DNA from 2 places in the Succinimonas sp. genome. Region 1 is predicted to be linked to the other one. Evidence: predicted binding sites of a transcription regulator. Region 1 holds the regulator's gene; the other holds the start of a gene.

Region 1 (4,592 bases):
TTCACCATCCGGCCACCTCCGAATCCCTTGCCAGGCTTTCAGATTTCTCCGCGCCGTGCTGCAAAAGAATAATCATTGAAGAGCTGACGGCGCATCAGCTCAGTCTCATCAGACTGCGGGAAATGAACAGTCAGAACAACGGTTTTGCGCTTAAGCCCGTACCGGAGCTCCTGAAAAGATTTATCGCAGCCCTGCCCTTTCAGCCCACCAATGCTCAGAAGCGGGTTACCGAGGAGATTATTCAGGATCTCATGAGCGATATTCCTATGAACCGTTTGGTTCAGGGCGATGTGGGATCAGGCAAAACGCTGGTGGCCGCTATGGCCGCCCTGACTGCCGTGGGTAACGGCTGTCAGGCTGCCATCATGGCTCCCACAGAAATCCTGGCCGAACAGCATGCTGAAAAAATTGCCAAACTGTTTGCCCCTCTGAACATAAAAACAGCCACCCTGCTGGGAAAATACAAGGCGGCGCGAAGAAAAGAGGAGCTCAGACTCATCGAAAGCGGAGAAGCGGGGATCATTATCGGAACCCATGCGATTTTTCAGGAATCGGTGCATTATGCAAACCTGAAGCTAATTATCATCGATGAACAGCATCGTTTCGGCGTAGATCAAAGGCTTAGACTGCGCAGCAAGGCTGAAAAAGACGGTAAAACGCCTCATATGCTGGCCATGACGGCAACCCCCATACCCCGCACGCTGGCCCAGACAATGTATGCTGACATGAAGGTATCGGTGATTGACGAACTTCCTCCTGGCAGAACCCCCATCAAAACCTTTATGCTCTCCATTGATAACAAGCATAAGCTGATCCCAAAAATCATGGAAAACTGCCGGAAACACCTGCAGGTTTACTGGGTCTGCTGTCTGGTAAACGAATCGGACACTCTGGAGGAATGCCAGGATACTGAAAATGCCAGAGACTATCTTCAGGAAAATCTGCCCGGACTCAGCATTGATATCGTTCACGGACAGATGAAGCCCTCCGAAAAAGAAGAAGCCATGATCAGATTCAAGAACGGAGAAACCGACATTCTGGTAGCCACATCCGTAATCGAGGTCGGCGTTGACGTTCCCAATGCTTTTCTTATCGTAATAGAAAACGCAGAGCGCTACGGTCTGGCCCAGCTTCATCAGCTGCGCGGCAGAGTGGGCCGCGGCAAAATCGAATCCTACTGCTGTCTCCTGTGCTCAGGGAACATCAGCCCGGCCGGCATTGAAAGAATGGAAGTGCTAAAGGAAAGCACCGACGGCTTTTACATTGCCGAGAAGGATCTGGAAATCAGAGGGCCCGGAGATCTGATGGGAACCCGGCAGACCGGAGAAATGATTTTCCGGGCGGCGAATCTGTTCCGCGATGAGCCCCTTCTGGAACAGGGAGCCGAAATCGCCGCCGCCATTCACAGCAAGCATCCGGAACTGGAAAGCTCTTTGCTCAAACGCTGGTATCCTGATGGAGAAAAGGCGGGCAAGGCTTAAAATTGCTTCTGAGTTTTTGCGAGGCTCACAATAAACAAACTCTCTGATATACGAAGCCTCTCCGGTAGTGCACAATATCCCCTTGACAAAATCAGCCGGCAACCTATCCGAGAATCTACAGGGGGAGATTGTTCATGAAAAACATGCTTAATCTGAGACAGTCAGTAACTCAGACCCTTGCAATGACTCCTCAGCTGCAGCAGGCTATTCGGCTTTTGCAGCTTTCTCAGCAGGAACTTGAAATAGAAATTCAGGAAACTCTGGACAGAAATCCCCTTTTGGAAACAGAAGATTCCGCAGAATCCGCCACCACCTCTTTGGACGCCATCACTGAACAGCAAAGCAGCCAGGAAAAACAGGATGATGATTCCTTCGGCGCTGACAAGCCGGTAACCAGCGATGACGTGCCATATAATTCCAGTGCTGAATTGAGCTCTTCAAAACAGCTGGAAGGCAGCGGCGATTTTTATGAAAATGAATACAGTGCTGATTTTCCGGCCGAAACGGCTCCTCCGGAAGCCGCAAATGTCTCGGAATCACCATCCTCCGCTGAAATTGACAATCACGAATTCGACACCTGGAATGAGAACTATTCTGCCGGCGTTTCCGCGGGAAAAACCTACGAGGGAGCCGATGATACCTATCAGGGAGAAACTGCCTACGGTCTCAAGGAGCATCTCCTGTGGCAGCTTAACCTTACCAGGGGAACCCCTCAGGAACAATTCATCGGTGAGGTCATCATCGACGGAATAAAGGAATCCGGATATCTTGCCGAATCCAATGAAGATCTGCTTATAGCTGTTCAGAAGCAATATCCCAGTACCACCACCGAAGAAATTGACAGAGTGCTCCGCGTTATTCAGCATTTTGATCCCGTGGGAGTCGCCGGAAGAAATCTTGAAGAAACCCTGCTGACTCAGCTTGATGAATATGATGATACCGAACCTGTCATAATGCTGGCCCGGCAGATAATCAGGGAATATCTGAATCTTCTGGCTGCTAACGATATCAGCGCCCTGCAGAAAAAAACAAAGGTCAAAAATGAGCAATTACTGCGAGAGGCCGTAGGAATCATTAAAAATCTTGAACCGTACCCGGGCCGTACCATCGATCATGAATCAAGGGAGTATATTGTTCCTGATGTGGCAATTGTGCGCAAAAACAATAAATGGGTGGCCGAGCTTAACCCGGCTGCGGTTCCCCGGCTCAAAATCAATGAAACCTACAGTGCCATGATTCAAACGGTAAAATCGCCGGAAGACAGCAAGTATCTGAAATCCCATCTTCAGGAAGCCAACTGGTTTATTCAGAGCCTGAATAAGAGAAATGACACACTGCTCAAGGTAGCCACGTGCATAGCAAATGAGCAGCAGGATTTTTTTGAAAAGGGCCCGCAGGCAATGAAGCCATTGGTGCTCAATGACGTGGCTTCTCAGATCGGCATTCATGAATCTACCGTATCCCGGGTAACCACGGAAAAATACATGTACACCCCCCAGGGTACATTTGAGCTGAAGTACTTTTTTTCCAGCTCGGTTAATACGGAAAACGGCGGTACCTTTTCGTCAACGGCCATACGGGCAAAAATAAAAAAGCTTATTGACGAAGAAGACGTATCCCATCCTCTCAGCGACAGTCAGCTGTCGGAAATCCTGAAAAACGAGGGGATTATGGTAGCCAGACGCACTGTTGCCAAATATCGCGAATCCCTTAACATCGAGTCATCAAATCTCAGAAAAAAATTCTGCTGAGCAATATGACTTCATGGCGGAGTCCCGGTTTTGGAAAGTCTCCGAGGTGTTTATATCCTAAGACAAACTTTCTTTATCTTAGGATACTGTAAATAACAGCATCAGGGCCGTAAGCACTAATGCGGCCTCGTTTCCGGCAAAGCTTCGTCGCTTTCCCTGACTCTCTGTTACCCCGTATCCTGTTTATCTCCTTTTTTGTTCACTTTTTAATCAATAGTACTTAAAAACCATGGATGGTATCACCATTTGCGACTTAAAGACTGGATTTAACAGGTCAGAGACATCTAAAATAAAACTATAACTATGGCGAGGGCCGTAGCTAAAGCTCTGAATCTCGCTTTAAGATTCACCAGACTGAGGAGTTTCTATGCAGATAAATATAACCGGTCATAATATTGAAGTTACCGAAGCGCTGCGTAATTATGTTAACGACAAGATGGATCATATGAAACGTCTTGAAGAGTATGTTAAGTCTGTTAACGTTATCCTTTCCATTGAAAACCTCGTGCATAAGGCTGAAGCCAGAATTGCCGTTAAGGGTGACGATCTTTTTGCTGAAGCCGGTGCCGAAACGATGTATGCCGCCATTGATGCACTTGTGGATAAACTTGAACGCCAGTTAGTAAGGCACAAAGAGAAGTTAACCAAGTAAGCTTTTCGGTAATGTTCGATTTATCATCTATACTTAAGAAAAACGGGGTAATGAGCCCCGTTCTTTGTTACAGCCGCAAAAAAATTTTCGAGATCATTGCTGCTCAGGGAGCCAGTCTGACCGGCCTTAGCAATACGGAAATCATTACCGGACTGAACAGCCGGGAAAAGATAGGCACCACCTATATTCAGAACGGTTTTGCCCTGCCGCACATGATAATTCCCGACAGCGCGGCGGAATCTGCGGTCTTTCTGGTTTTGGAAAATCCCATATCATACGGGCAGATGGAGGATATCAAGGCCGATATTATCTTGGCGCTGTTTCTTCATCAGGATACCGTTGAAGAGGATGCGGATACCATTGAAGAAACGTCCCTGATTCTTTCTGATATCGCCATCACCAAATCCATAAGATCCCTGCGCAACATCCCCAATCAGATTTATCTCCTTATTGTGAATGTCTGCGCCAGGGAAAAATCACCGTAATACCGGAACCGCTGTTTACAGCTCCAGCTGTTTTTCAGCCTCAGTTTCCTCTTCCTTGATAAGATTCTCCGCCTTGGCCCGGACTGCCTTTTCCGCATCCTTGGCGGCAGCCACGGCCGCAGCTTTGTCAGCTGACTGGGTAATCTCTCCATATGCCTTAATGGAGGCGGCAACCTCAGCGCCTACCAGAATTACATACCAGTTAACATATACCCACAGCATC
Region 2 (17,280 bases), on a different contig from region 1:
AGCTTTCCTATCAGGATCCTACCAATCCTGTGGATAACTCGCAGATGGTGACTCAGCTGGCCCAGCTGAACATGGTTTCCGGCATTGCCGACCTTAATAACAGCGTCAGCGATCTTACCGCCAATGTCACTTCGTCTCAGGCGCTGATGGCCTCGGGACTGGTGGGGCAGGATGTGAAGCTGAATACCAATACAGCCTACTTCAATGGTTCCGATGCCACCCAGTTTATGATTGATGCCGGATCCGGCGCGGTGGGGATGAAGATAAGCATTACAGATGCCGCGGGAACTCTGATAAATGTTATCGATCTCGGCGACGGCAGCGGAGACATTAACCTCTACTGGGACGGCACTGACAAGAACGGCAATACGGTACCCAGCGGGAACTACAGCTTCTCGGTAACCGGACGGCAGAACGGAACCAGCGCCGCCATTCCGGTGTACGGCTACGGCACCGTATCCAGCGTGACTCTCGGGAACGGGCTTAAGGATACCGTGCTGAACCTGCAGGGCGGCGGCACCATCCAGATGTCCGAGGTCAGAAATTTCGGATAATGCAGCGGCTGCGCCTGAAATATAGCCGCGCCTGAAATACGGCATCGCGTGAGACAAACGAACATGATAATGAAAGGGCGGGATCCTGGTGATGCCGCCTTTTTGCTATTTCATAAGATGAGCGTTTTTGGCTGATGCGGCAGCCTTTTTGAGGAGATCTGTTTCCGCCTCCCGGGCCAGCTTGTGTCCGATAAGCTGGCAGGCGGTGGCCTCTGTTCCCAGAAACCACAGGAGAAAAACAGATGTCCACAGCTTATAGGGAATGATGTTCACCGCTCGGGGGAGATACCAGGTTTTCAGAATGAGTTCATCATTAATGATCGCATAGGAAAGCTCTGCGAAAATCATGAACAAATTGAAAATCCAAAAGAGGAGCATCATAAAAAAGAGAAGCTGAAAGAAGTTTCCCGCCAGTATTCCGGCGGCGGAGAGAAGAAGCTTTTTCAGGGAAAGCCAGGGGAGGCGGGAACGCAGAGTCAGCGTGAGTATTCCCGGGATCAGCGCCGGCGCCGCCGTCATGATGAGAAGTCCGTACAAAAAGGTCTGCCTTTCCTGATATTGTATGCTGCCGGGTTCATCCGTCAGGATGAGATCTGCCAGAAAGATCTGGGGGATCAGCATGATGGCTCCGGGAATCAGAGCCGGTATCAGCGCGGTTTTAAGGCGTTCCCGGAGATCGGCCCGCGTCCGGGGATCCCTAAGGAGCGGCATAATGCCGGTTTCGGACAAAAGCGGGGTTACGAGAGCGATGCCGGGGCCGGTGAGGGCTCCCAGAAGAAAATACGCAAGATTCCGGAGAAACCGCCATTGGCTGTGAAAGGGACTCAGAAAAGCGGACATGGTGATGCCGGAGCTCCACAAAACCCGCCAGAGATAGTTCCAGAGCTCATATTCGGGAACGCCTGTCGGGACGGGGGTCTTAGGATGCGGTGAATTCATAGGCCATGAGTCTCAGGGGTGAGTTTTCGAAAGGGTTCAGAGGGGATTATTGTAGTGTGATGTTTTTAAAAAGCAAATTTCTGATCCTGAACCCGGAGCAGGCTTACACAGCGCCGGAAGTTCTGGCAAATAAGGGAAATCTGGGCAAGAGCGGCATGGGTAACAGGGGATGTGAGTGAGAGCGGGGCTGTGAGCGGGGGTGTGTGCTGGAGCGCGGAAGATTAATGCGATGCCCTCCGGATAATCTCGGCAGAATCCGCCGGTTTTACGCTTTTTCAGTTTTCCTGAAAGCAGAAGAGGACTCATCATGAGTCCGGTGCAGCGGAACTTCCCTGTTCCGGCTCGTAACGGCGGCGCTTTTCATCCTGAAAGCTGCTTCGGAACGTCCCTGTCCGTCCGCCGGCCTCTACATTCTATAGTGCTGTGATTTTATGGCAACAGCGATCACGGCGGTTTCCTGCCGGATCTTCCGGAAAATATTGCCGCGCTCCCGCTAAACCTTTGCAGCAAGGGGCCGGGCGGCATTTAAAGCGGTGCCCGGAAGTTTATATTTTCAGATAATTCGGCATGAATGCATGGCTGATATCGCACAATCTTGTGAGATATCAGCTAATTCTTTCTTTTCACCGGAAAGCCGGTTTTGCCCTGATTGGGGCAGCAGCAGCGGGGCTGCGGCAGAAAACCGGCAGAGCTGTTCTTCCCGGGCGGCAAAAACATGTCAGGGGGGCAGATCTTCTGCCGCGGCAAGGCCTGCCCCCTTAGGGAATGCCGCATTTTCAGCAGTTTTCCTTCCTGCTTTCTGTCCATTATGTGTCTGTTGCCGGGCTATTTCCGGACTATTTCCGCTCATAGGCCGCTGCGGTTTTGCGGCAGTGACAGCTTTTCGGCTGGAATTTTGGGCCATAACCGGCAAAAAACCGTTATTATTTTGATCTTATTCAAATTTTTCAGACTGTTTTGGCAAAAACGGAGATGTGGCACAGGGGTTGCATTAAATCCAGTGCATTAGCAGATGCGTTAACAGATTAGCAGAAATGCCAGGAAGCAGCAGTCCTGAAAAATTTTTTTAAGACGACAACGGAAGGAGAGTTCGTATGTCCATGAGTATCTCAGTAAGCGGTATCAATGCAGCTCAGAAGCACCTTGATGTCACTTCTAACAATATTGCCAATGTTAATACCATCGGTTTTAAGAATTCCCGCGCTGAATTTGCCGATATGTACGCCAATTCGATTTTCACCGATAACCGCACGGCAGTAGGCAACGGTGTGCAGACCGCCTGCGTTTCCCAGCAGTTCAGTCAGGGTTCCCTGACCACCACCAAGAACGCTCTGGATCTGTCCATTAAGGGCGACGGCTTCTTTGTGCTGTCTCCGGATGCCAATTCTCTGGATCGCACCTATACCCGCGCCGGCGCTTTCCAGTGCGACAAGGACGGCTTTGTGGTGAATTCCATGGGCAATTATCTTCAGGTTTATGATGTGAATGACGACGGCTCCGTGAAGTCGGTAAGTCTGGATTCCACGCACCCCCTGAGAATTCCCAGCTCCGCAGGCTCCCCGGAGGAAACCACCAAGGTGGAATCCAGCATGACCCTGCCGGCGGATTCCCCGTATATGAATGTCAGTCTGTTTGATCCGCAGGATTCCAGCACCTACAATGCCTCCACTTCGGTTAAAGTCTATGATTCCCTGGGCGAGGCTCATACCGCCACCTATTACTTCATCAAGGATCAGGAGGCTCAGGGCGCCGCCACGGATGCCAATACCTGGCAGATGTTCATGTTCATCGATGACAAGCCGGTGGATATAGAGGTTACGGATGCCGGGGAATTGGCTTCGCAGACCAAAACCTTCCAGTCTCCTTCCTCTCTGGCAAAGGACGGCTTCACTCTGACCAGTGCCAAGCTTGTTTTTGATGACAAGGGCAATATCAAAACCGATGCTACCGGCAACATAACCGGCTACACCCCGGCAGTTATTAAAACCGTGCCTCTGGGCACCGCTCCCTCTGACGCCTACGGCAGCGACAAGGTTATTACCACCGGAGCCAACGGGGAGCAGCAGGTGGAATTCCTGTTCGGGAAGAATCTTCACATGTACGGCGGCACCTCCTTCTCGGTTGAGGCTATCAGCCAGAACGGCTCCACGGTAGGTCAGCTTACCAACGTGCAGATTAACGACAAGGGCATTGTCAGCGCTACCTATTCCAATGGCACCAGCGCCAAGATTGGTATGGTGGCCATGGCTAACTTTGCCAATGTGCAGGGACTGACCCAGATCGGCGATACCTGCTGGAGAAAGTCTTTGGATTCCGGGGACGCTATTCCCTGTCAGGCTACCGTAGGCACCGCCGGAGCGATTCAGTCTTCCGCTTTGGAAGAGTCCAATACCGATCTCGCCACTCAGCTGGTGGAGCTCATCACGGCCCAGAGACATTATCAGGCCAACTCCCGGGCGCTGGAGGTTAATAATACCGTAATGGACAGCATCCTCAATATCCGGTAATACCATGCTGCTACTGACCGTCCCCGGCTCTCTCCCCGGGGCGGTTTTTTGTCATGATCATCATGATGCGGCATAAATCCGTCAGTTTCGGAGAGCAATCATCCCTTCTTTGTTTCCGGCTGTGTCCAGCTGTTCCCGGCCCTGTCCCGGATCCCGCTTTCTGCGGTATTCCCGGCATTATTATCCGCCGTTATTTCCGCGGCTTCTCCCCTGTTTTTTCCGCTGCCACGATTTCTGGCATGACCTTTGCTTAAGCATTAATACCAGTTAAAGAGGTAGTGATTATGGACAGAATGCTCTATATCGCCATGTCCGGCGCGAAGGAAAATTTTCATGGCATCGCTCTCCACGGCAACAACCTGGCCAATGCTTCCACCACGGCATTCAAGGCCGATCTGGAGCAGGCCCGCACCATCAATGCCTACGGCCCCGGTTTTCAGTCCCGGGCTTTTTCCATGACCGAGAGACCCGGCTACAACCTGGAGTCCGGCACCCTGATAACCACCGGACGAGATCTGGATCTGGCCGTGCGGGGAGAGGGATATTTTGCCGTGGTGGATCGGAACGGCGAGGAAGCCTATACCCGGAACGGCAGCCTGACCATCGACGAAAACGGTCTTCTTAAAACCAGCAACGGTCAGCCGCTTCTGGATGATTCCGGAAACGAGATCATTCTCCCGGTGCCGCTGGAAAAGGTCTCCATCAACAATGACGGGGTTATCAGCGGGAGACCCGCCGGAGCCGACCTTACCATTGTGGAGGAGTTCGCTCAGATCAAGCTGGTGAAGATCCCGGACAATCTTACGGTTAAGGGCGCGGACGGACTTTTTCGGCCGGCTCAGGGGGGCACGGTGCCCTTCAATGATGATGTGAGCGTCACCGGAGGAGCTCTGGAGGCCAGCAACGTTAATGTGGTGCAGGAAATGACCAGCATTATCAGCCTGCAGCGGCAGTTTGACATGCAGATCAAGATGATGCGGAACGCGGAGCAGAATGACGAGGCGCAGAACAGCCTCCTCAGAATGTCATAACCGCGTCAGAATTTTAGCGAAAACAGGCAAAAGAATGGTGGCACGGTCATTGCATTACCTGTAATACCGGCGAAGATCGCGCACCAGCAGTTTATCAAAAAGCAGCATAACAACAGAGGCAGGAATATATGATACCGGCATTGTGGATTAGCAAAAGCGGACTTGACGCGCAGCAGACCAACATTTCAGTTACTTCAAACAACCTGGCCAATGCTTCCACCGTGGGCTACAAGAAGGGCAGAGCCGTGTTTGAGGATCTGCTTTATCAGAATGTAAATCAGCCGGGCGGCCGTTCCTCCGCGGACACCACCCTCCCTTCCGGCCTGATGCTGGGCGCCGGCGCCAAGGTTGTGGCCACCCAGAAGCAGTTCGGCCAGGGTGATGTGCAGACCACCAATAATACCTTGGACCTCATGATTTCCGGGGACGGCTTCTTCGAAATTCAGATGCCGGACGGCACCACCAAGTACACCAGAAACGGTCAGTTTACCCTGAATCAGGAGGGCACCATTGTTACCGTGGGGAGCGGCTACCCGCTTCTGCCGGAAATTCAGGTTCCGGAAAACGCCAAGAGCATTACCGTAGGCAAGGACGGTCAGGTGAGCGTTACTACGGCGGATCAGGCCGAATCTCAGGTGCTGGGTCAGATTACCGTCACCACCTTCGTGAACAACACCGGCCTGGAGCCCATCGGCGAGAATCTCTTTGCGGAAACCTCCGCCTCGGGAGCTCCCATGCAGGGCATTGCCGGCACCGACGGCGTGGGCACCATTAATCAGTGCTGCCTTGAGGTTTCCAATGTGAATGTTACTGAAGAGCTGGTAAACCTGATTACCGCCCAGAGAGTTTATGAAATGAATTCCAAGGTGCTCCATACCGTAGATCAGATGATGGGGAACCTGGTACAGACGCTGTAGCGGTCAGGACTCAGGATAATTGAATAAAACGTAACAGAGCTTAAATAGCGCCCGGGCTCAGTCCCGGAAAGAGAGAAAAAACATTTTAGGGGGAATTATGATGAGAACAGCGTTAGCCCTGGTATTTATGACTGCGGCGGCTTTGACCTCCGGGTGCGCCAGCATGATGGATCCGGTTCCGGATGACCCCAAGTTTGCTCCGGCTCTGCCCGAGGATACCGTGGCGGACATCGTTCCTGACGGTTCGATTTTTGGGATTGCCCGGCCTGACAACCTTTACACCGATATTAAGGCCCACCGGGTGGGAGACATTATCAGCGTGGAGCTCAAGGAAAGCACCCGGGCCAGCAAGAATACCAGCAACGAGACCGAGAAGTCTAACAAGAACAGCATCTCCGCGCTGACTCTGGGGGGCAAGCCGGTAAAGATCGGCGGCTACACCACCGAAGCCGGCATGGGGAGCTCCTCGGACTTTTCAGGATCTGCCAAGGCTTCGCAGAGCAACAGCCTGACCGGCAACATTTCCGTCAGCGTGGTTAAGGTGCTGGCCAACGGCAACCTGGTGGTGCGGGGTGAAAAGTGGGTGATGCTGACCAACGGCAACGAGTATATCAGGATCACCGGCATAGTCAGATCCGAGGATGTCAACGCCGACAACACGGTATCCTCCCAGAAAATCGCCGATGCCAGAATTCAGTACGGCGGCACTGGAGACTTTGCCAACACCGCCGAAAAGGGCTGGCTCTCCAAATTCTTCAACAGCAAGTGGATGCCGTTCTGACGTAATGACACAGGGCAGACCTGGATCGTGTCAGGCATGAAGAGTCAGACATGACATAGATGCGAATTTTCAGAATTCAGGCGACAGGGACAGACGGGGCAGCCGGAAGGCGCCCCGTCTTTTTGGCACGTATCTTGAATAATAATTCCAGAGAGAAAATTTCGTCAGGGATCTGACAGGAGTCTGATATGACCAGAAGATATTTAATGATTTTTCTGACGGCGCTGGCGGTGATCGTTTCCGTGGCGCTGCCGGGATTTGCCGAGGCTGCCAGAATCAAGGACATTGCCAATGTGGGCGGGGTCAGATCCAACCAGCTTATCGGCTACGGTCTGGTGGTGGGTCTTAACGGCACCGGCGAGAAGAATAACGCCTTCTCGGAGCAGAGCTTCCGTACCATGCTGAATAATTTCGGCATTAAGGTGGATCCCAGCGTGCGGCCCAAGATCAAGGACGTGGCTCCGGTTATCGTGCATGCCGATCTGCCGCCGTTTGCGAAGCCGGGTCAGGTTATTGACGTTACGGTTTCGGCCATCGGCGAAGCCAAGAGCCTTCGGGGCGGCACTCTTCTGCAGACCTTTCTCAAGGGCGTGGACGGCAACATTTACGCTGTGGCTCAGGGGTCTCTGGTGGTTTCCGGCCTCGGCGTGGAAGGAGCGGACGGCTCCAAGGTAGTGGTTAACACTCCTACGGTGGGCCGCATTGCCAACGGGGCCACCGTGGAAAGGGAGGTGCCCTCGGCCTTTAATATCGGAGACACCATTAACCTCAACCTGGTGAGAGCGGATTTCACCACTGCCAAAAGAGTGGCCGGCGCCATAAACAGCAAATACGGCAACGGCACCGCCACTGCCGTGGACGGGGTTACCATCAGAATTCAGGCGCCCCGGGATTCCAATCAGAGGGTGGCCTATCTCTCCCAGATTGAAAACCTGGACGTGGAGCAGGGCAACGAGGCCGCTCGCATTATCGTTAACTCCCGTACCGGCACCATTGTTATCGGACAGAATGTGAGACTGCGTCCGGTGGCCATTACTCATGGCGGTCTTACGGTGTCCATTAAGGAAAACACTCAGGTTTCGCAGCCGGAACCCTTCACCGGCGGGGAGACCGTGGTGGTGCCCAACAGCAATATTTCGGTTACGGAAAAAACCGGCAAGATGTTCAAGCTGGATACCGGCACCACTCTTGATGATCTGGTGCGGGCCATTAACCAGGTGGGCATGGCGCCGGGCGATCTCATGAGCGTGCTGGAGGCTCTGGAGCAGGCGGGAGCCATTGAAGGGGAACTGGTGATAATCTGATAAAGAAAGGAACCGGATCTACCGTGAAGAGACACAAAACCGGCATGGCGCTGAACCATGCCGGTTTTCATTTTAGGGGAGCTCGGACTGCTGCCCGGATTGCGTTTATTTATTGCGGCCTTTCATTCTGATTTCATTCATTTCCGCGGCATCCCGGGCCGGGGTCGCCCCCTCCAGCATTTTGTTAAGATACGCTATCTGTTCCTTGTCTTTGGCGATATGCCGCTGAAAAAAGTAAATTGTGAGAGCGAGATTCTGGAGCGAGCTCAGTACCACGCTGTCGTTATAGCTGGTGTCGGTGGTAAGAATGGTAATGAAGCTGGCGAGTCCCTGTCCGACGTAGGTATCGTATTCCTCGGGTTCTCCCTGGCAGGACAGCCGGGTGCCGTAGATATAGTTTTCGTATTCGCTGGCCTTGCATTCTCCGGAGGCGGTGAGGTTGGTAATGACATCAGCTGCCGTGATGTCGTTTTTAGGCTCCATGACAATGCTCATAATGTCATGCTCCGGGCACCGGAAGGCGGCAAATATTCCGTCCCGGGTGTAGCTTATAAGGGAGCAGCCCTCCGGCAGTACCGCCGGGGCGGTGTTGCGCAGGGCCTTGGCCAGTGCCGGATTTACCGCGGGATTCTTAGCTTCCGGAGGCGCCGGGAGAATCTGGGCGGAGGTTCCCCCGGTGTTAAGGGCCCTCTGGGCGGCCTCCGTATCAAAGGATGATGCGGGAGCGGCGGTTTCAGCCAGAGCGTAACCGGCGCCGGCAGTCATGAGAATAATCGCCATGGCGGGAAGGAGTGACCGGGCTTTTGTCCGATAGTTTGCTTGATTCATGAGCCTTTCTCCGGAATAGGGGATAAATCAGTGTTAACCCAAAAGGGCTGATTACGGTGCTATGTTAAACCAAAGCTCTGCGTTTTGCAGCAGTTATGCCGGAGATATGCCGAAGATATGCCGGAGAATAGCTGGGATCTCATTTTCGGGAGATCACTTTTTGAGATATCCCAGCACAAAGGCAGTGCTGTAGGTATGAATAAGAGCGTCTCGGGTCTGCCTCTCCCCCAGAATCCCGAAAAACCTCCGGCAGGCTTCCCGGGGCATCGGTTTTGCGGAGACGCCGCTGGCTCCGATTTTGCGGATGGAGTCCAGATAGGCCCGAATACTGGCATACCTTTCCTGAAAAACCCGTTCCTGAGTTATGATGCCGTTGGAATCCTGACTTGAGGCTTTTCCGGCAATGCCGCATTCATCCAAAAGGACGTTAATTTCTGTGAGATTTCGGAATTCCATGCATCTCCCCGGAAGTCCGGCCTTCTCAAGATCCTCTGAGAGCTCCTTCAGGGTTCCCGTTACGGGAATGGCGAGGGCGATAAAGGCTCCGTTCCGGCTGATGCGGCGGATTTCCCGGAACGCCTTTTCCAAACGGCACCAATGAAGAGCCATGGATGAAAATATCAGATCGCAGGAGTCAGCGGGCAGGGGGATATTCTCAATGTCTCCCGTAACAGCCCGGGCAGCGGGCACTCCGGTTCTGGCGGCCCGGGCCGTCATGGCGGGAGAAATGTCGATGCCGATAATGCTTTGGGCCTTTTCCCTGAGGGCTGCGAAGTTCACTCCGGGACCGGAGCCCAGATCCGCTCCCCGGAAAAAACCGTCCGGGATTTCCTGAATAAGGGCGGCAGCGATTCTTTTCTGCACTGTGGCCAGAGAGGCGTAGCTGTCCGCCCCTCTGGAAAAATGCTTTTCCGCCATGCTCATAAATTTTCTTCCCTGTCCGGAAAAGCTGCTCCGGTGTGCTGTTCTGCCGGCGGCTGAGTCCCATAGCCTTCCTGTCCCAGCCTTCGGATAATCTGATGAAGCTTTTCCGCAAGAAAATCCGCATCCTCCTCCCGGTGTGCGGCGGTGAGGGTGATCCGGAGGCGGGCGGAGCCCCGGGGCACCGTGGGCGGCCTGATGCTGCCTAAGAGTATTCCTGCCTCTTTAAGCTCCTCTGATACCCGCATCATGACGCCGGCGTCCCCGATAATGACAGGCTGGATGGCGGTTTCCGAGCCGGGGCAGCATTCCGGAAGGAGGCTTTTCATGGCGTTCTGAAATCTTCTTATGAGAGCCCTGAGATGACTTCTGAGTTCTGCTCCTTCGCTGCCTTCAATGATGTCCAGGGCCTTCAGGGTACCTTGAGCCAGAAAGGCCGGAGCCATGGTGGAATAGATATACTCCCGGGAGGTATTTACCATAAAGTCCGTAAAATCGCGGTCGCCGGCCGCAAAGGCTCCGGATAGCCCCAGAGCCTTGCTGAAGGTGCCCATGTAAACATCGATGTTCTGAAAGCCCGTGCCCTGATAATCCGGGCTGCCGTGTCCCTGCCGTCCCAAAACCCCGAAGCCGTGGGCATCATCAAGGATCAGTGGCGTCCGATACTGTTCCCGCAGGGACAGGAGTTTTTTAAGAGGGGCCTGATCCCCGTCCATGCTGAAGACTCCCTCAGTGGCAATTACCCCGGGGCCCGGGGATTTTCGGAGCAGCTTTTCCAGATGAGCGGCATCATTGTGCCGAAACCGGGAGATCCTTTTGGCATAAAAGGCCATATCCTGCATGGAGGCATGAGACAGGCGATCCAGATACAGTCCCGCATTGAGAGTCATAAAGGCCTTCATAAGAGCCTGATTGGCGCTGAAGCCGGTGCTGAAGAGGAGGACGCCCTCTTTTCCGGTAATTGCCCGGAATCGTTCCATAAGCTCCTCATGAACGGGGCAGAGGCCGGTAACCAGAGGACTGGCTCCGGAACCGGCCCCGTATTTTTCCATGCCTTCCCGGAGAGCCCGGAGGATTGCGGGATGAGTTGAGAGTCCCAGATAGTCGTTGGAGGCAAAGTTAAGGAGGGGGCCGGATCCGGTCATGGCAAAGCGGCTTCCGGATTTGCCGGGATCCTCATCGTCCCAGATTCTGGTTACTGCCGGGCATTTCCGTAACAGATCCTGCTTCTCCAGATCCTTAAGGATCTCCCCGGTATTAAAGATGCTATTGATAAGACTCACAGATGTTTTTCCAGACTGTAGCACTTATGATCCGAAAAGCTGTCATGGAGGCTGTCATAGATTTTCCGGCCGTCCTCTTCCGGAGTGCCTTCGGGGCCTTTAAGGGTGGTTTTTACCCCCAGTTTCCGGAGCAGGGCAAAGTCGGAATCCTCCCTGGCATTGGGGGTGGTGAGGAGCCGGCAGCCGTAAAACACGGAATTGGCTCCGGCCAGAAAGGCCAGGGCCTGAGCCTCGGCGCTGAGAGATTTTCTGCCGGCGGACATGCGCACATAGGATGTCGGCATGATGATCCGGGCGGTGGCAATCATTCTGATAAAGTCCAGCGGATCCACGTCCGGCTGGTTTTCCAGAGGGAGGCCCTTCACTTTGACCAGAATATTTATGGGAACAGATTCCGGATGGGGATCCAGATTGGCCAGGGTTTTCAGGAAGCTGGCCCGGTCATCAGCGGATTCTCCCATGCCCACAATGCCTCCGGAGCAGATTTTAATCCCGGCCTTCCGGACATATTCCAGAGTTTTCAGGCGATCCGCAAAGGTGCGGGTGGTGATGATCTGGCCGTAATATTCCGGAGATGTGTCCAGATTGTGGTTGTAGTAATCCAGCCCGGCCTCTTTAAGTTCCCGGGCCTGGTTTTCCGTAAGCATGCCCAGAGTCATGCATGTTTCCAGTCCCAGCGCTTTAACCATCCTTATCATTTTGGTGAGATACGCCATATCCCGATCCCGGGGATCCCGCCAGGCGGCCCCCATGCAGAAGCGGGTGGCTCCCGCATCCCGGGCCTCCTTGGCCTTTTCCAGCACGGTATTGAGATCCAGAAGCCTTTCCGGCTGAAGACCGGTGGGGTTATGAACGCTCTGGGGGCAGTATTTGCAGTCCTCGGGACAGCTGCCGGTTTTAATCGAGATGAGAGAGCTTACCTGCACCGTACCCTCCGGAAAGTACTTCCGGTGCGTTTCCTGAGCTCTCATGATGAGCTCCAGAAAAGGAGCGGTCAGTATTTCCTTTACCTCCCGCTGAGTCCAGTCGTGTCTGATTTCGTCCATGGGGCCATCCTGCTCTTAATGAAAAAAAATTCGGGATTGCAGGGTTTTTCGGCCCGGGCAGCCCCGAATAAAGTCGGAATGTATTTTTGAGTTTAATCTTTGGGAGTATACTGTCAACGTATTTTAAATCATAAGGTTTACAGAAGTATAAAACATGAACAATGAATTACTGACCTTTGCCAGAAATCATGTCTGGCATCCCTATGATTCCCTTAAGGATCCTATTCCGGCGCTGGACGTGGTTCGGGCTGCGGGAACCACGCTGTATTTAAGCGACGGCAGAGAGCTTACGGACGGCATGTCCGGCTGGTGGTCGGTCTGCCACGGCTACGGCCATCCTGTAATTATTTCCGAAATGGAGAAGCAGCTTCGCAGAATGTCTCATGTAATGTTTGCCGGACTTATCCACGAGCCGGCGGCAGAGGTGGCGCGGAGGCTGTCTGCCATGACTCCTCAGGGCCTAAACGATGTCTTTTTTGCGGATTCGGGTTCCGTGGCGGTGGAGATTGCTCTCAAAATGGCCGTGCAGTATCAGGAAAGCCGGATGCCTTCCCGGAAGAGATTTCTCACGGTGCGGGGCGGCTATCACGGAGATACCCTGGGAGCCATGTCCGTTACGGATCCCGGGAACGGATTTTCCGGCTCCTTAGGCCGGTATATTCCGGAGCAGATCTTTATTTCCCGGCCGGGGATTCCCTTCGGGGCTCCGTGGGATGCCGGAGCCATGGATGAGCTTCATGAGGTTCTGGAACGCTATCAGGACGAGATTGCCGGATTTATTCTGGAACCCGTGATGCAGGGAGCCGGCGGCATGTATTTCTACCATCCGGAATATCTCCGCGCAGCCCGGAAGCTTACCCGGGACTATGACGTGATTTTTATCTGCGATGAAATTGCCACCGGCTTCGGACGCACCGGTGAAATGTTTGCCTGTGATTATGCCGGGATCTCTCCTGATATCATGACATTGGGGAAGGGGCTTACGGGGGGCATGATTTCATTAAGTGCCGTTCTTACCGGAGACAAAATCCGGGAGGGGGTGCACCGATCCTCGGCCCGGGCCCTTATGCACGGCCCCACCTTTATGGCGAATCCTCTGGCCGTCAGCGCGGCTCTGGGGAGCCTCAAGGCCCTGGAAAGCTACGACTGGAGAGCCCGGGTGCATCATATTGAGGAGATCCTGAAACGGGAGCTCGCTCCCCTTGCCGCGTCTCCCCTGGTACGGGAGACCCGGGTGCTGGGGGCGGTGGGAGCAGTGGAAATGCGGCAGCCGGTGCATACCGCGGCGATGCAGGCCTTTCTGACGGGAGAGGGAGTCTGGCTGCGTCCCTTCGGGAACATCGTTTACATTTATCCGCCTTTTGTGATTACGGACGAGGATCTTCTCCGCTGTGTCCGGAGCGTAGAAAAGCTTATTCGCGGCATGGAAAAGGGCGTTATCCGGGGCTTTCGGGAGTAACCGAGAGGCAGAGCAGAACAGGGGCGGAGTTTAGCCCGCTCCTACTTGCACTCTTTTCCGGCCACCAGATTGGTGATCTCGCGGTTATTGATAATGCCGTGCCACTTCATCTTGTCCAGCATGGATATCAGGTGCCGGGAGCTTTTGCCCTTGCAGGCTTCCCGGTACATCTGCTCCAGATAGCCGTCCAGAACCTCCGCGGAATTCCTTTTGTCCTCCCCGGGGGCCGGGGTGTACTGCACGTAGAAGTGGATCTCCGAACCGGGGCCGATGGCCGCCCGTTCCAGCACCAGATTGGGCGCCAGCCGGCGGGGGAGATTCTTTTCTAAAAGCGGACGGTAGACCCGGTTCAGAAAGTCCTCGTCATAATAGCCCTGCTTTTTCTGCTTCACCATGGCCTTGGTGGTGTTAAAGCTGTTGCCGCTGTTTTCTTTGCAGAAGCCGTCATTCAGAAGGTGCCGGGAGATCTCCTGTCCGGAGCTGTCAAGATAGACCAGGCTGAGATAGCTTTGCTTGTTGATGTAGCGGGAAAACTGGCCGGAAATCCGGGAGCCCTGACAGAAAAATCCGGTCAGAAATTCGGAGCTGGCGGAAGCGAAAGTATCCGCGCTGTCCTTTTGTTCCTTGAGGTTCAGGCTGTTTTTCTTAACGGTTACCTGGATGCCCTTGCCGTCGGGCAGGGGAGATACTTTGGTTTCATTATCCGGATCCTGAGGGAGCAGCTTGGTGAGATCCTTCATGAGGGTTTCCTGATCCTCTGCCGGGGAGCATCCGGTCAGCATCATGACAGCAATTCCGGTAATAGTCAGATATCTCTGCAGTTTTTTAAGCATGCCGTTATCCCTCCTCCGATGTCTGATGGAATTCATCTTAGCACATTCTGCTCTTCCGGATTTTGACTTAGGCTGAGTCTTCCGGAAAATCTCGCCGCAAAAAAACGCGGCCCTGAGAGGAGAGTCGCGCTTTAATCAGATCAGCGAAATTACCGAGTTATTTTCCGATCTTTTCCCGGAGGAGGTTCCGGATATCGGCCAGAGGCACCTTGGTCTTGGCGAGATCCTTTCTGGCTTCGTATTCCACCGCCCCTTCCTGCAGGGTCTTGTCTCCGATGATAACCAGGTGCGGAATGCCCAGAAGCTCCATATCCGCAAATTTAACCCCCGGTCTTTCGTTACGGTCGTCCAGAAGCACCTCGGCGCCGGCCTTGATAAGATCCTCGTAGAGTTTATCCGCAGTCTCTGTCACCTGAGCGCTCTTGCCGTAGTTCAGCGGAATTATTGCCACCTGGAACGGAGCCAGAGCATCCGGCCAGATAATGCCGCGGTCATCGTGATTCTGTTCGATGGCGGCGGCGATTACCCGGGTAACGCCGATGCCGTAGCAGCCCATTTCCATGGGGATGTTCTTGCCGTTTTCATCGAGCACGGTGGCCCCCATGGCAGCGGAGTACTTGGTGCCCAGCTCAAATACCTGGCCTACCTCAATGCCGTGCTTGAGGATCACGGTGCCCTTGCCGTCCGGACTGGGATCTCCGGCCACGATGTTGCGGAGATCCTGCACCTCGAATTCCGGAATATCCCGTACCAGGTTGGCCCCGGTGTAGTGGAAGCCGGTTTCATTGGCTCCGGTGCAGAAATCGGACATTACGGAGGCCGCCCGATCCACGATGATGCGTCCCTTAAAGCCCACCGGCCCCAGAGAGCCCGGAAGAGCGCCCAGAGTTTCCTGAATTTCCTTTTCAGTGGCGAAGGTCAGCGGCGCGGAAATCCCGGGGATCTTTTCTGCCTTGACCTCGTTAAGCTCATGATCGCCCCGCAGCACCAGCATTACCAGACAGTCCTGGCCCTCCGGAGTTTCCCCGTGCACCACCAGAGTCTTGGCTACCGTGCTGACATCCCGCTTCAGGAAGGCTGCCACCTCCTCCACGGTATGAGCATCAGGAGTGGCCACCTTGGTCAGGCTTTCCGCCGGAGCCTTTCTTTCTTCTGCCGGCATGGGAGCCTCCGCCATTTCGATGTTGGCGGCATAGTCTGACTCATTGGAGAACACAATGATGTCCTCGCCGGCATCGGCCAGCACCTGGAATTCATGGGAATGATTGCCGCCGATGGAGCCGGTATCGGCCTCAACCGGCCGGAAGAACAGTCCCATTCTGGTGAAGATGCGGTTATAGGTGTCGTACATCAGCTGATAGGTTTCATGGAGACTTTCCAGGGTTGTATGGAAGGAATAGGCATCCTTCATGACGAATTCCCGGCCCCGCATGACTCCGAAGCGGGGACGCACCTCGTCCCGGAACTTGGTCTGGATCTGATACAGGTTCAGGGGCAGCTGCTTATAGCTTTTAACTTCATAGGAGGCCAGCCAGGTCACTACTTCCTCGTGGGTGGGGCCGAGCACAAAGCTGTTTTCCTTTCTGTCCCGGAAGCGGCAGAGCTCGGGGCCGTACTTTTCCCATCTGCCGGATTCCTGCCAGAGCTCCGCCGGCTGCACTACCGGCATATTTATTTCCAGAGCTCCGGATTTGTCCATTTCCTCGCGGATAATGTTTTCCGCTTTGTTCAATACTCTAAGTCCGGCGGGAAGCCATACGTAGAGACCGGAGGCCAGCTGCCGGATGAGACCGGCGCGGAGCATAAGCTGATGACTGGCAACAGAGGCTTCGGCGGGAACCTCTTTCAGGGTTGATATGAGAAATTTACTGGTGCGCATGTTTAGCCTTTAGATTAATCCCTGTGACACAGGTAGAAAAAACTGTCCGCTATTTTAGCAAAAACGGAGCCTTTTGGAGAGTCTGATGCTTCCCGGTTCATCATGCCGTTTGCGGAGGAAAGGCCTGACCGGAACGGCCAAATGACGAAATTGCCGGCCTAAGAAAGCCTATTCATGGTAAAATCATGCTGTTCCGGCGGGAATGCCGGATGTTTTTGCAAAACCGTTCTTTCAGGGGGAATTCCGGAGTGGTACTTTTTCTTTATACGTTTGCGGCGTTTGCGCTGTTCTTTCTTCTGGCCGGTGTGGGCTACATCATTCAGCACAAGATGATTCACGGTTCCTGCGGCGGTCTCGCAAATGCCGGTATTGAAAAGGCCTGTTCCTGCGAAAAGCCCTGCTTTAAAAGAAGAGTGGTAACCAAAATCAAAAGCCTGGCCGGAAAAGACCCCGGACAGAGCTGATGCCTTTTGCTTTTCCGGCGCTGCCGGATCTTCCGGAAGACTTTATCCCGATTCCGGTTTTCTTTATTTTATTTTCACTGACAGCTTGATGCAGGATCTTTAACCTTTAATGAAAAAAATAGCGCTATCCCTTTTAACTGTTTCCCTTCTGGCCGGATTCTGCGCCGGCCTTGCGGGGTGCGACATCGGCACCTCTTCCCGCAGCGAGATCAAAATCGGCGGAAAGACCATGGGCACCTTCTACAATATCACTGTTATCGGGGATTATCCCGGCGGACAGGATCAGCTTCGGCATGAAGCCGAGGAGGTGCTGGACAGCATAAACAAGGAGATTTCCTTTTTTGACCGGAACAGCGAGCTTTCTCATTTCAATCAGCACAGATCCACGGAGCCCTTCAAGGTGTCTCAGGACGTGGCGGACGTGGTTATCGCCAGTATCCGGGCCGGGCAGGAATTGCATGGCGCGGTGGATGTCACCGTAGGCCCCTTGGTGAATCTCTGGGGCTTCGGACATGTAAAGCCCGAAACTCTGCC

The links. The regulator sigma-54, encoded in region 1, starts transcription at its own class of promoters, with help from an activator protein. The targets are predictions, from matches to a motif close to TGGCACNGTTTTNGCTT.
Region 2: ACJROR_RS09645 (flagellar basal body rod protein FlgF) is a predicted target of sigma-54. The motif match lies at 4,236-4,252, and genes of this name have one in related genera.

The regions. Positions count from the first base shown of each region.
Region 1 is NZ_JBGVBR010000335.1:170-4,761, forward strand. Features, by position in the region: partial or broken gene ACJROR_RS11910 (ATP-dependent DNA helicase RecG) at 1-1,481, shown strand, start outside; gene ACJROR_RS11915 (RNA polymerase factor sigma-54) at 1,616-3,232, shown strand; gene hpf (ribosome hibernation-promoting factor, HPF/YfiA family) at 3,600-3,884, shown strand; gene ACJROR_RS11925 (PTS sugar transporter subunit IIA) at 3,896-4,369, shown strand; partial or broken gene ACJROR_RS11930 (YihY family inner membrane protein) at 4,385-4,592, opposite strand, start outside.
Region 2 is NZ_JBGVBR010000266.1:30,038-47,317, forward strand. Features, by position in the region: gene ACJROR_RS09630 (flagellar hook assembly protein FlgD) at 1-554, shown strand, start outside; gene ACJROR_RS09635 (hypothetical protein) at 660-1,493, opposite strand; gene flgE (flagellar hook protein FlgE) at 2,588-4,000, shown strand; gene ACJROR_RS09645 (flagellar basal body rod protein FlgF) at 4,285-5,031, shown strand; gene flgG (flagellar basal-body rod protein FlgG) at 5,160-5,948, shown strand; gene flgH (flagellar basal body L-ring protein FlgH) at 6,046-6,729, shown strand; gene ACJROR_RS09660 (flagellar basal body P-ring protein FlgI) at 6,936-8,033, shown strand; gene ACJROR_RS09665 (hypothetical protein) at 8,139-8,861, opposite strand; gene ACJROR_RS09670 (methyltransferase domain-containing protein) at 9,015-9,785, opposite strand; gene ACJROR_RS09675 (aminotransferase class I/II-fold pyridoxal phosphate-dependent enzyme) at 9,782-11,065, opposite strand; gene bioB (biotin synthase BioB) at 11,062-12,111, opposite strand; gene bioA (adenosylmethionine--8-amino-7-oxononanoate transaminase) at 12,266-13,570, shown strand; gene ACJROR_RS09690 (hypothetical protein) at 13,612-14,403, opposite strand; gene ACJROR_RS09695 (proline--tRNA ligase) at 14,561-16,282, opposite strand; gene nqrM ((Na+)-NQR maturation NqrM) at 16,531-16,746, shown strand; gene ACJROR_RS09705 (FAD:protein FMN transferase) at 16,856-17,280, shown strand, end outside.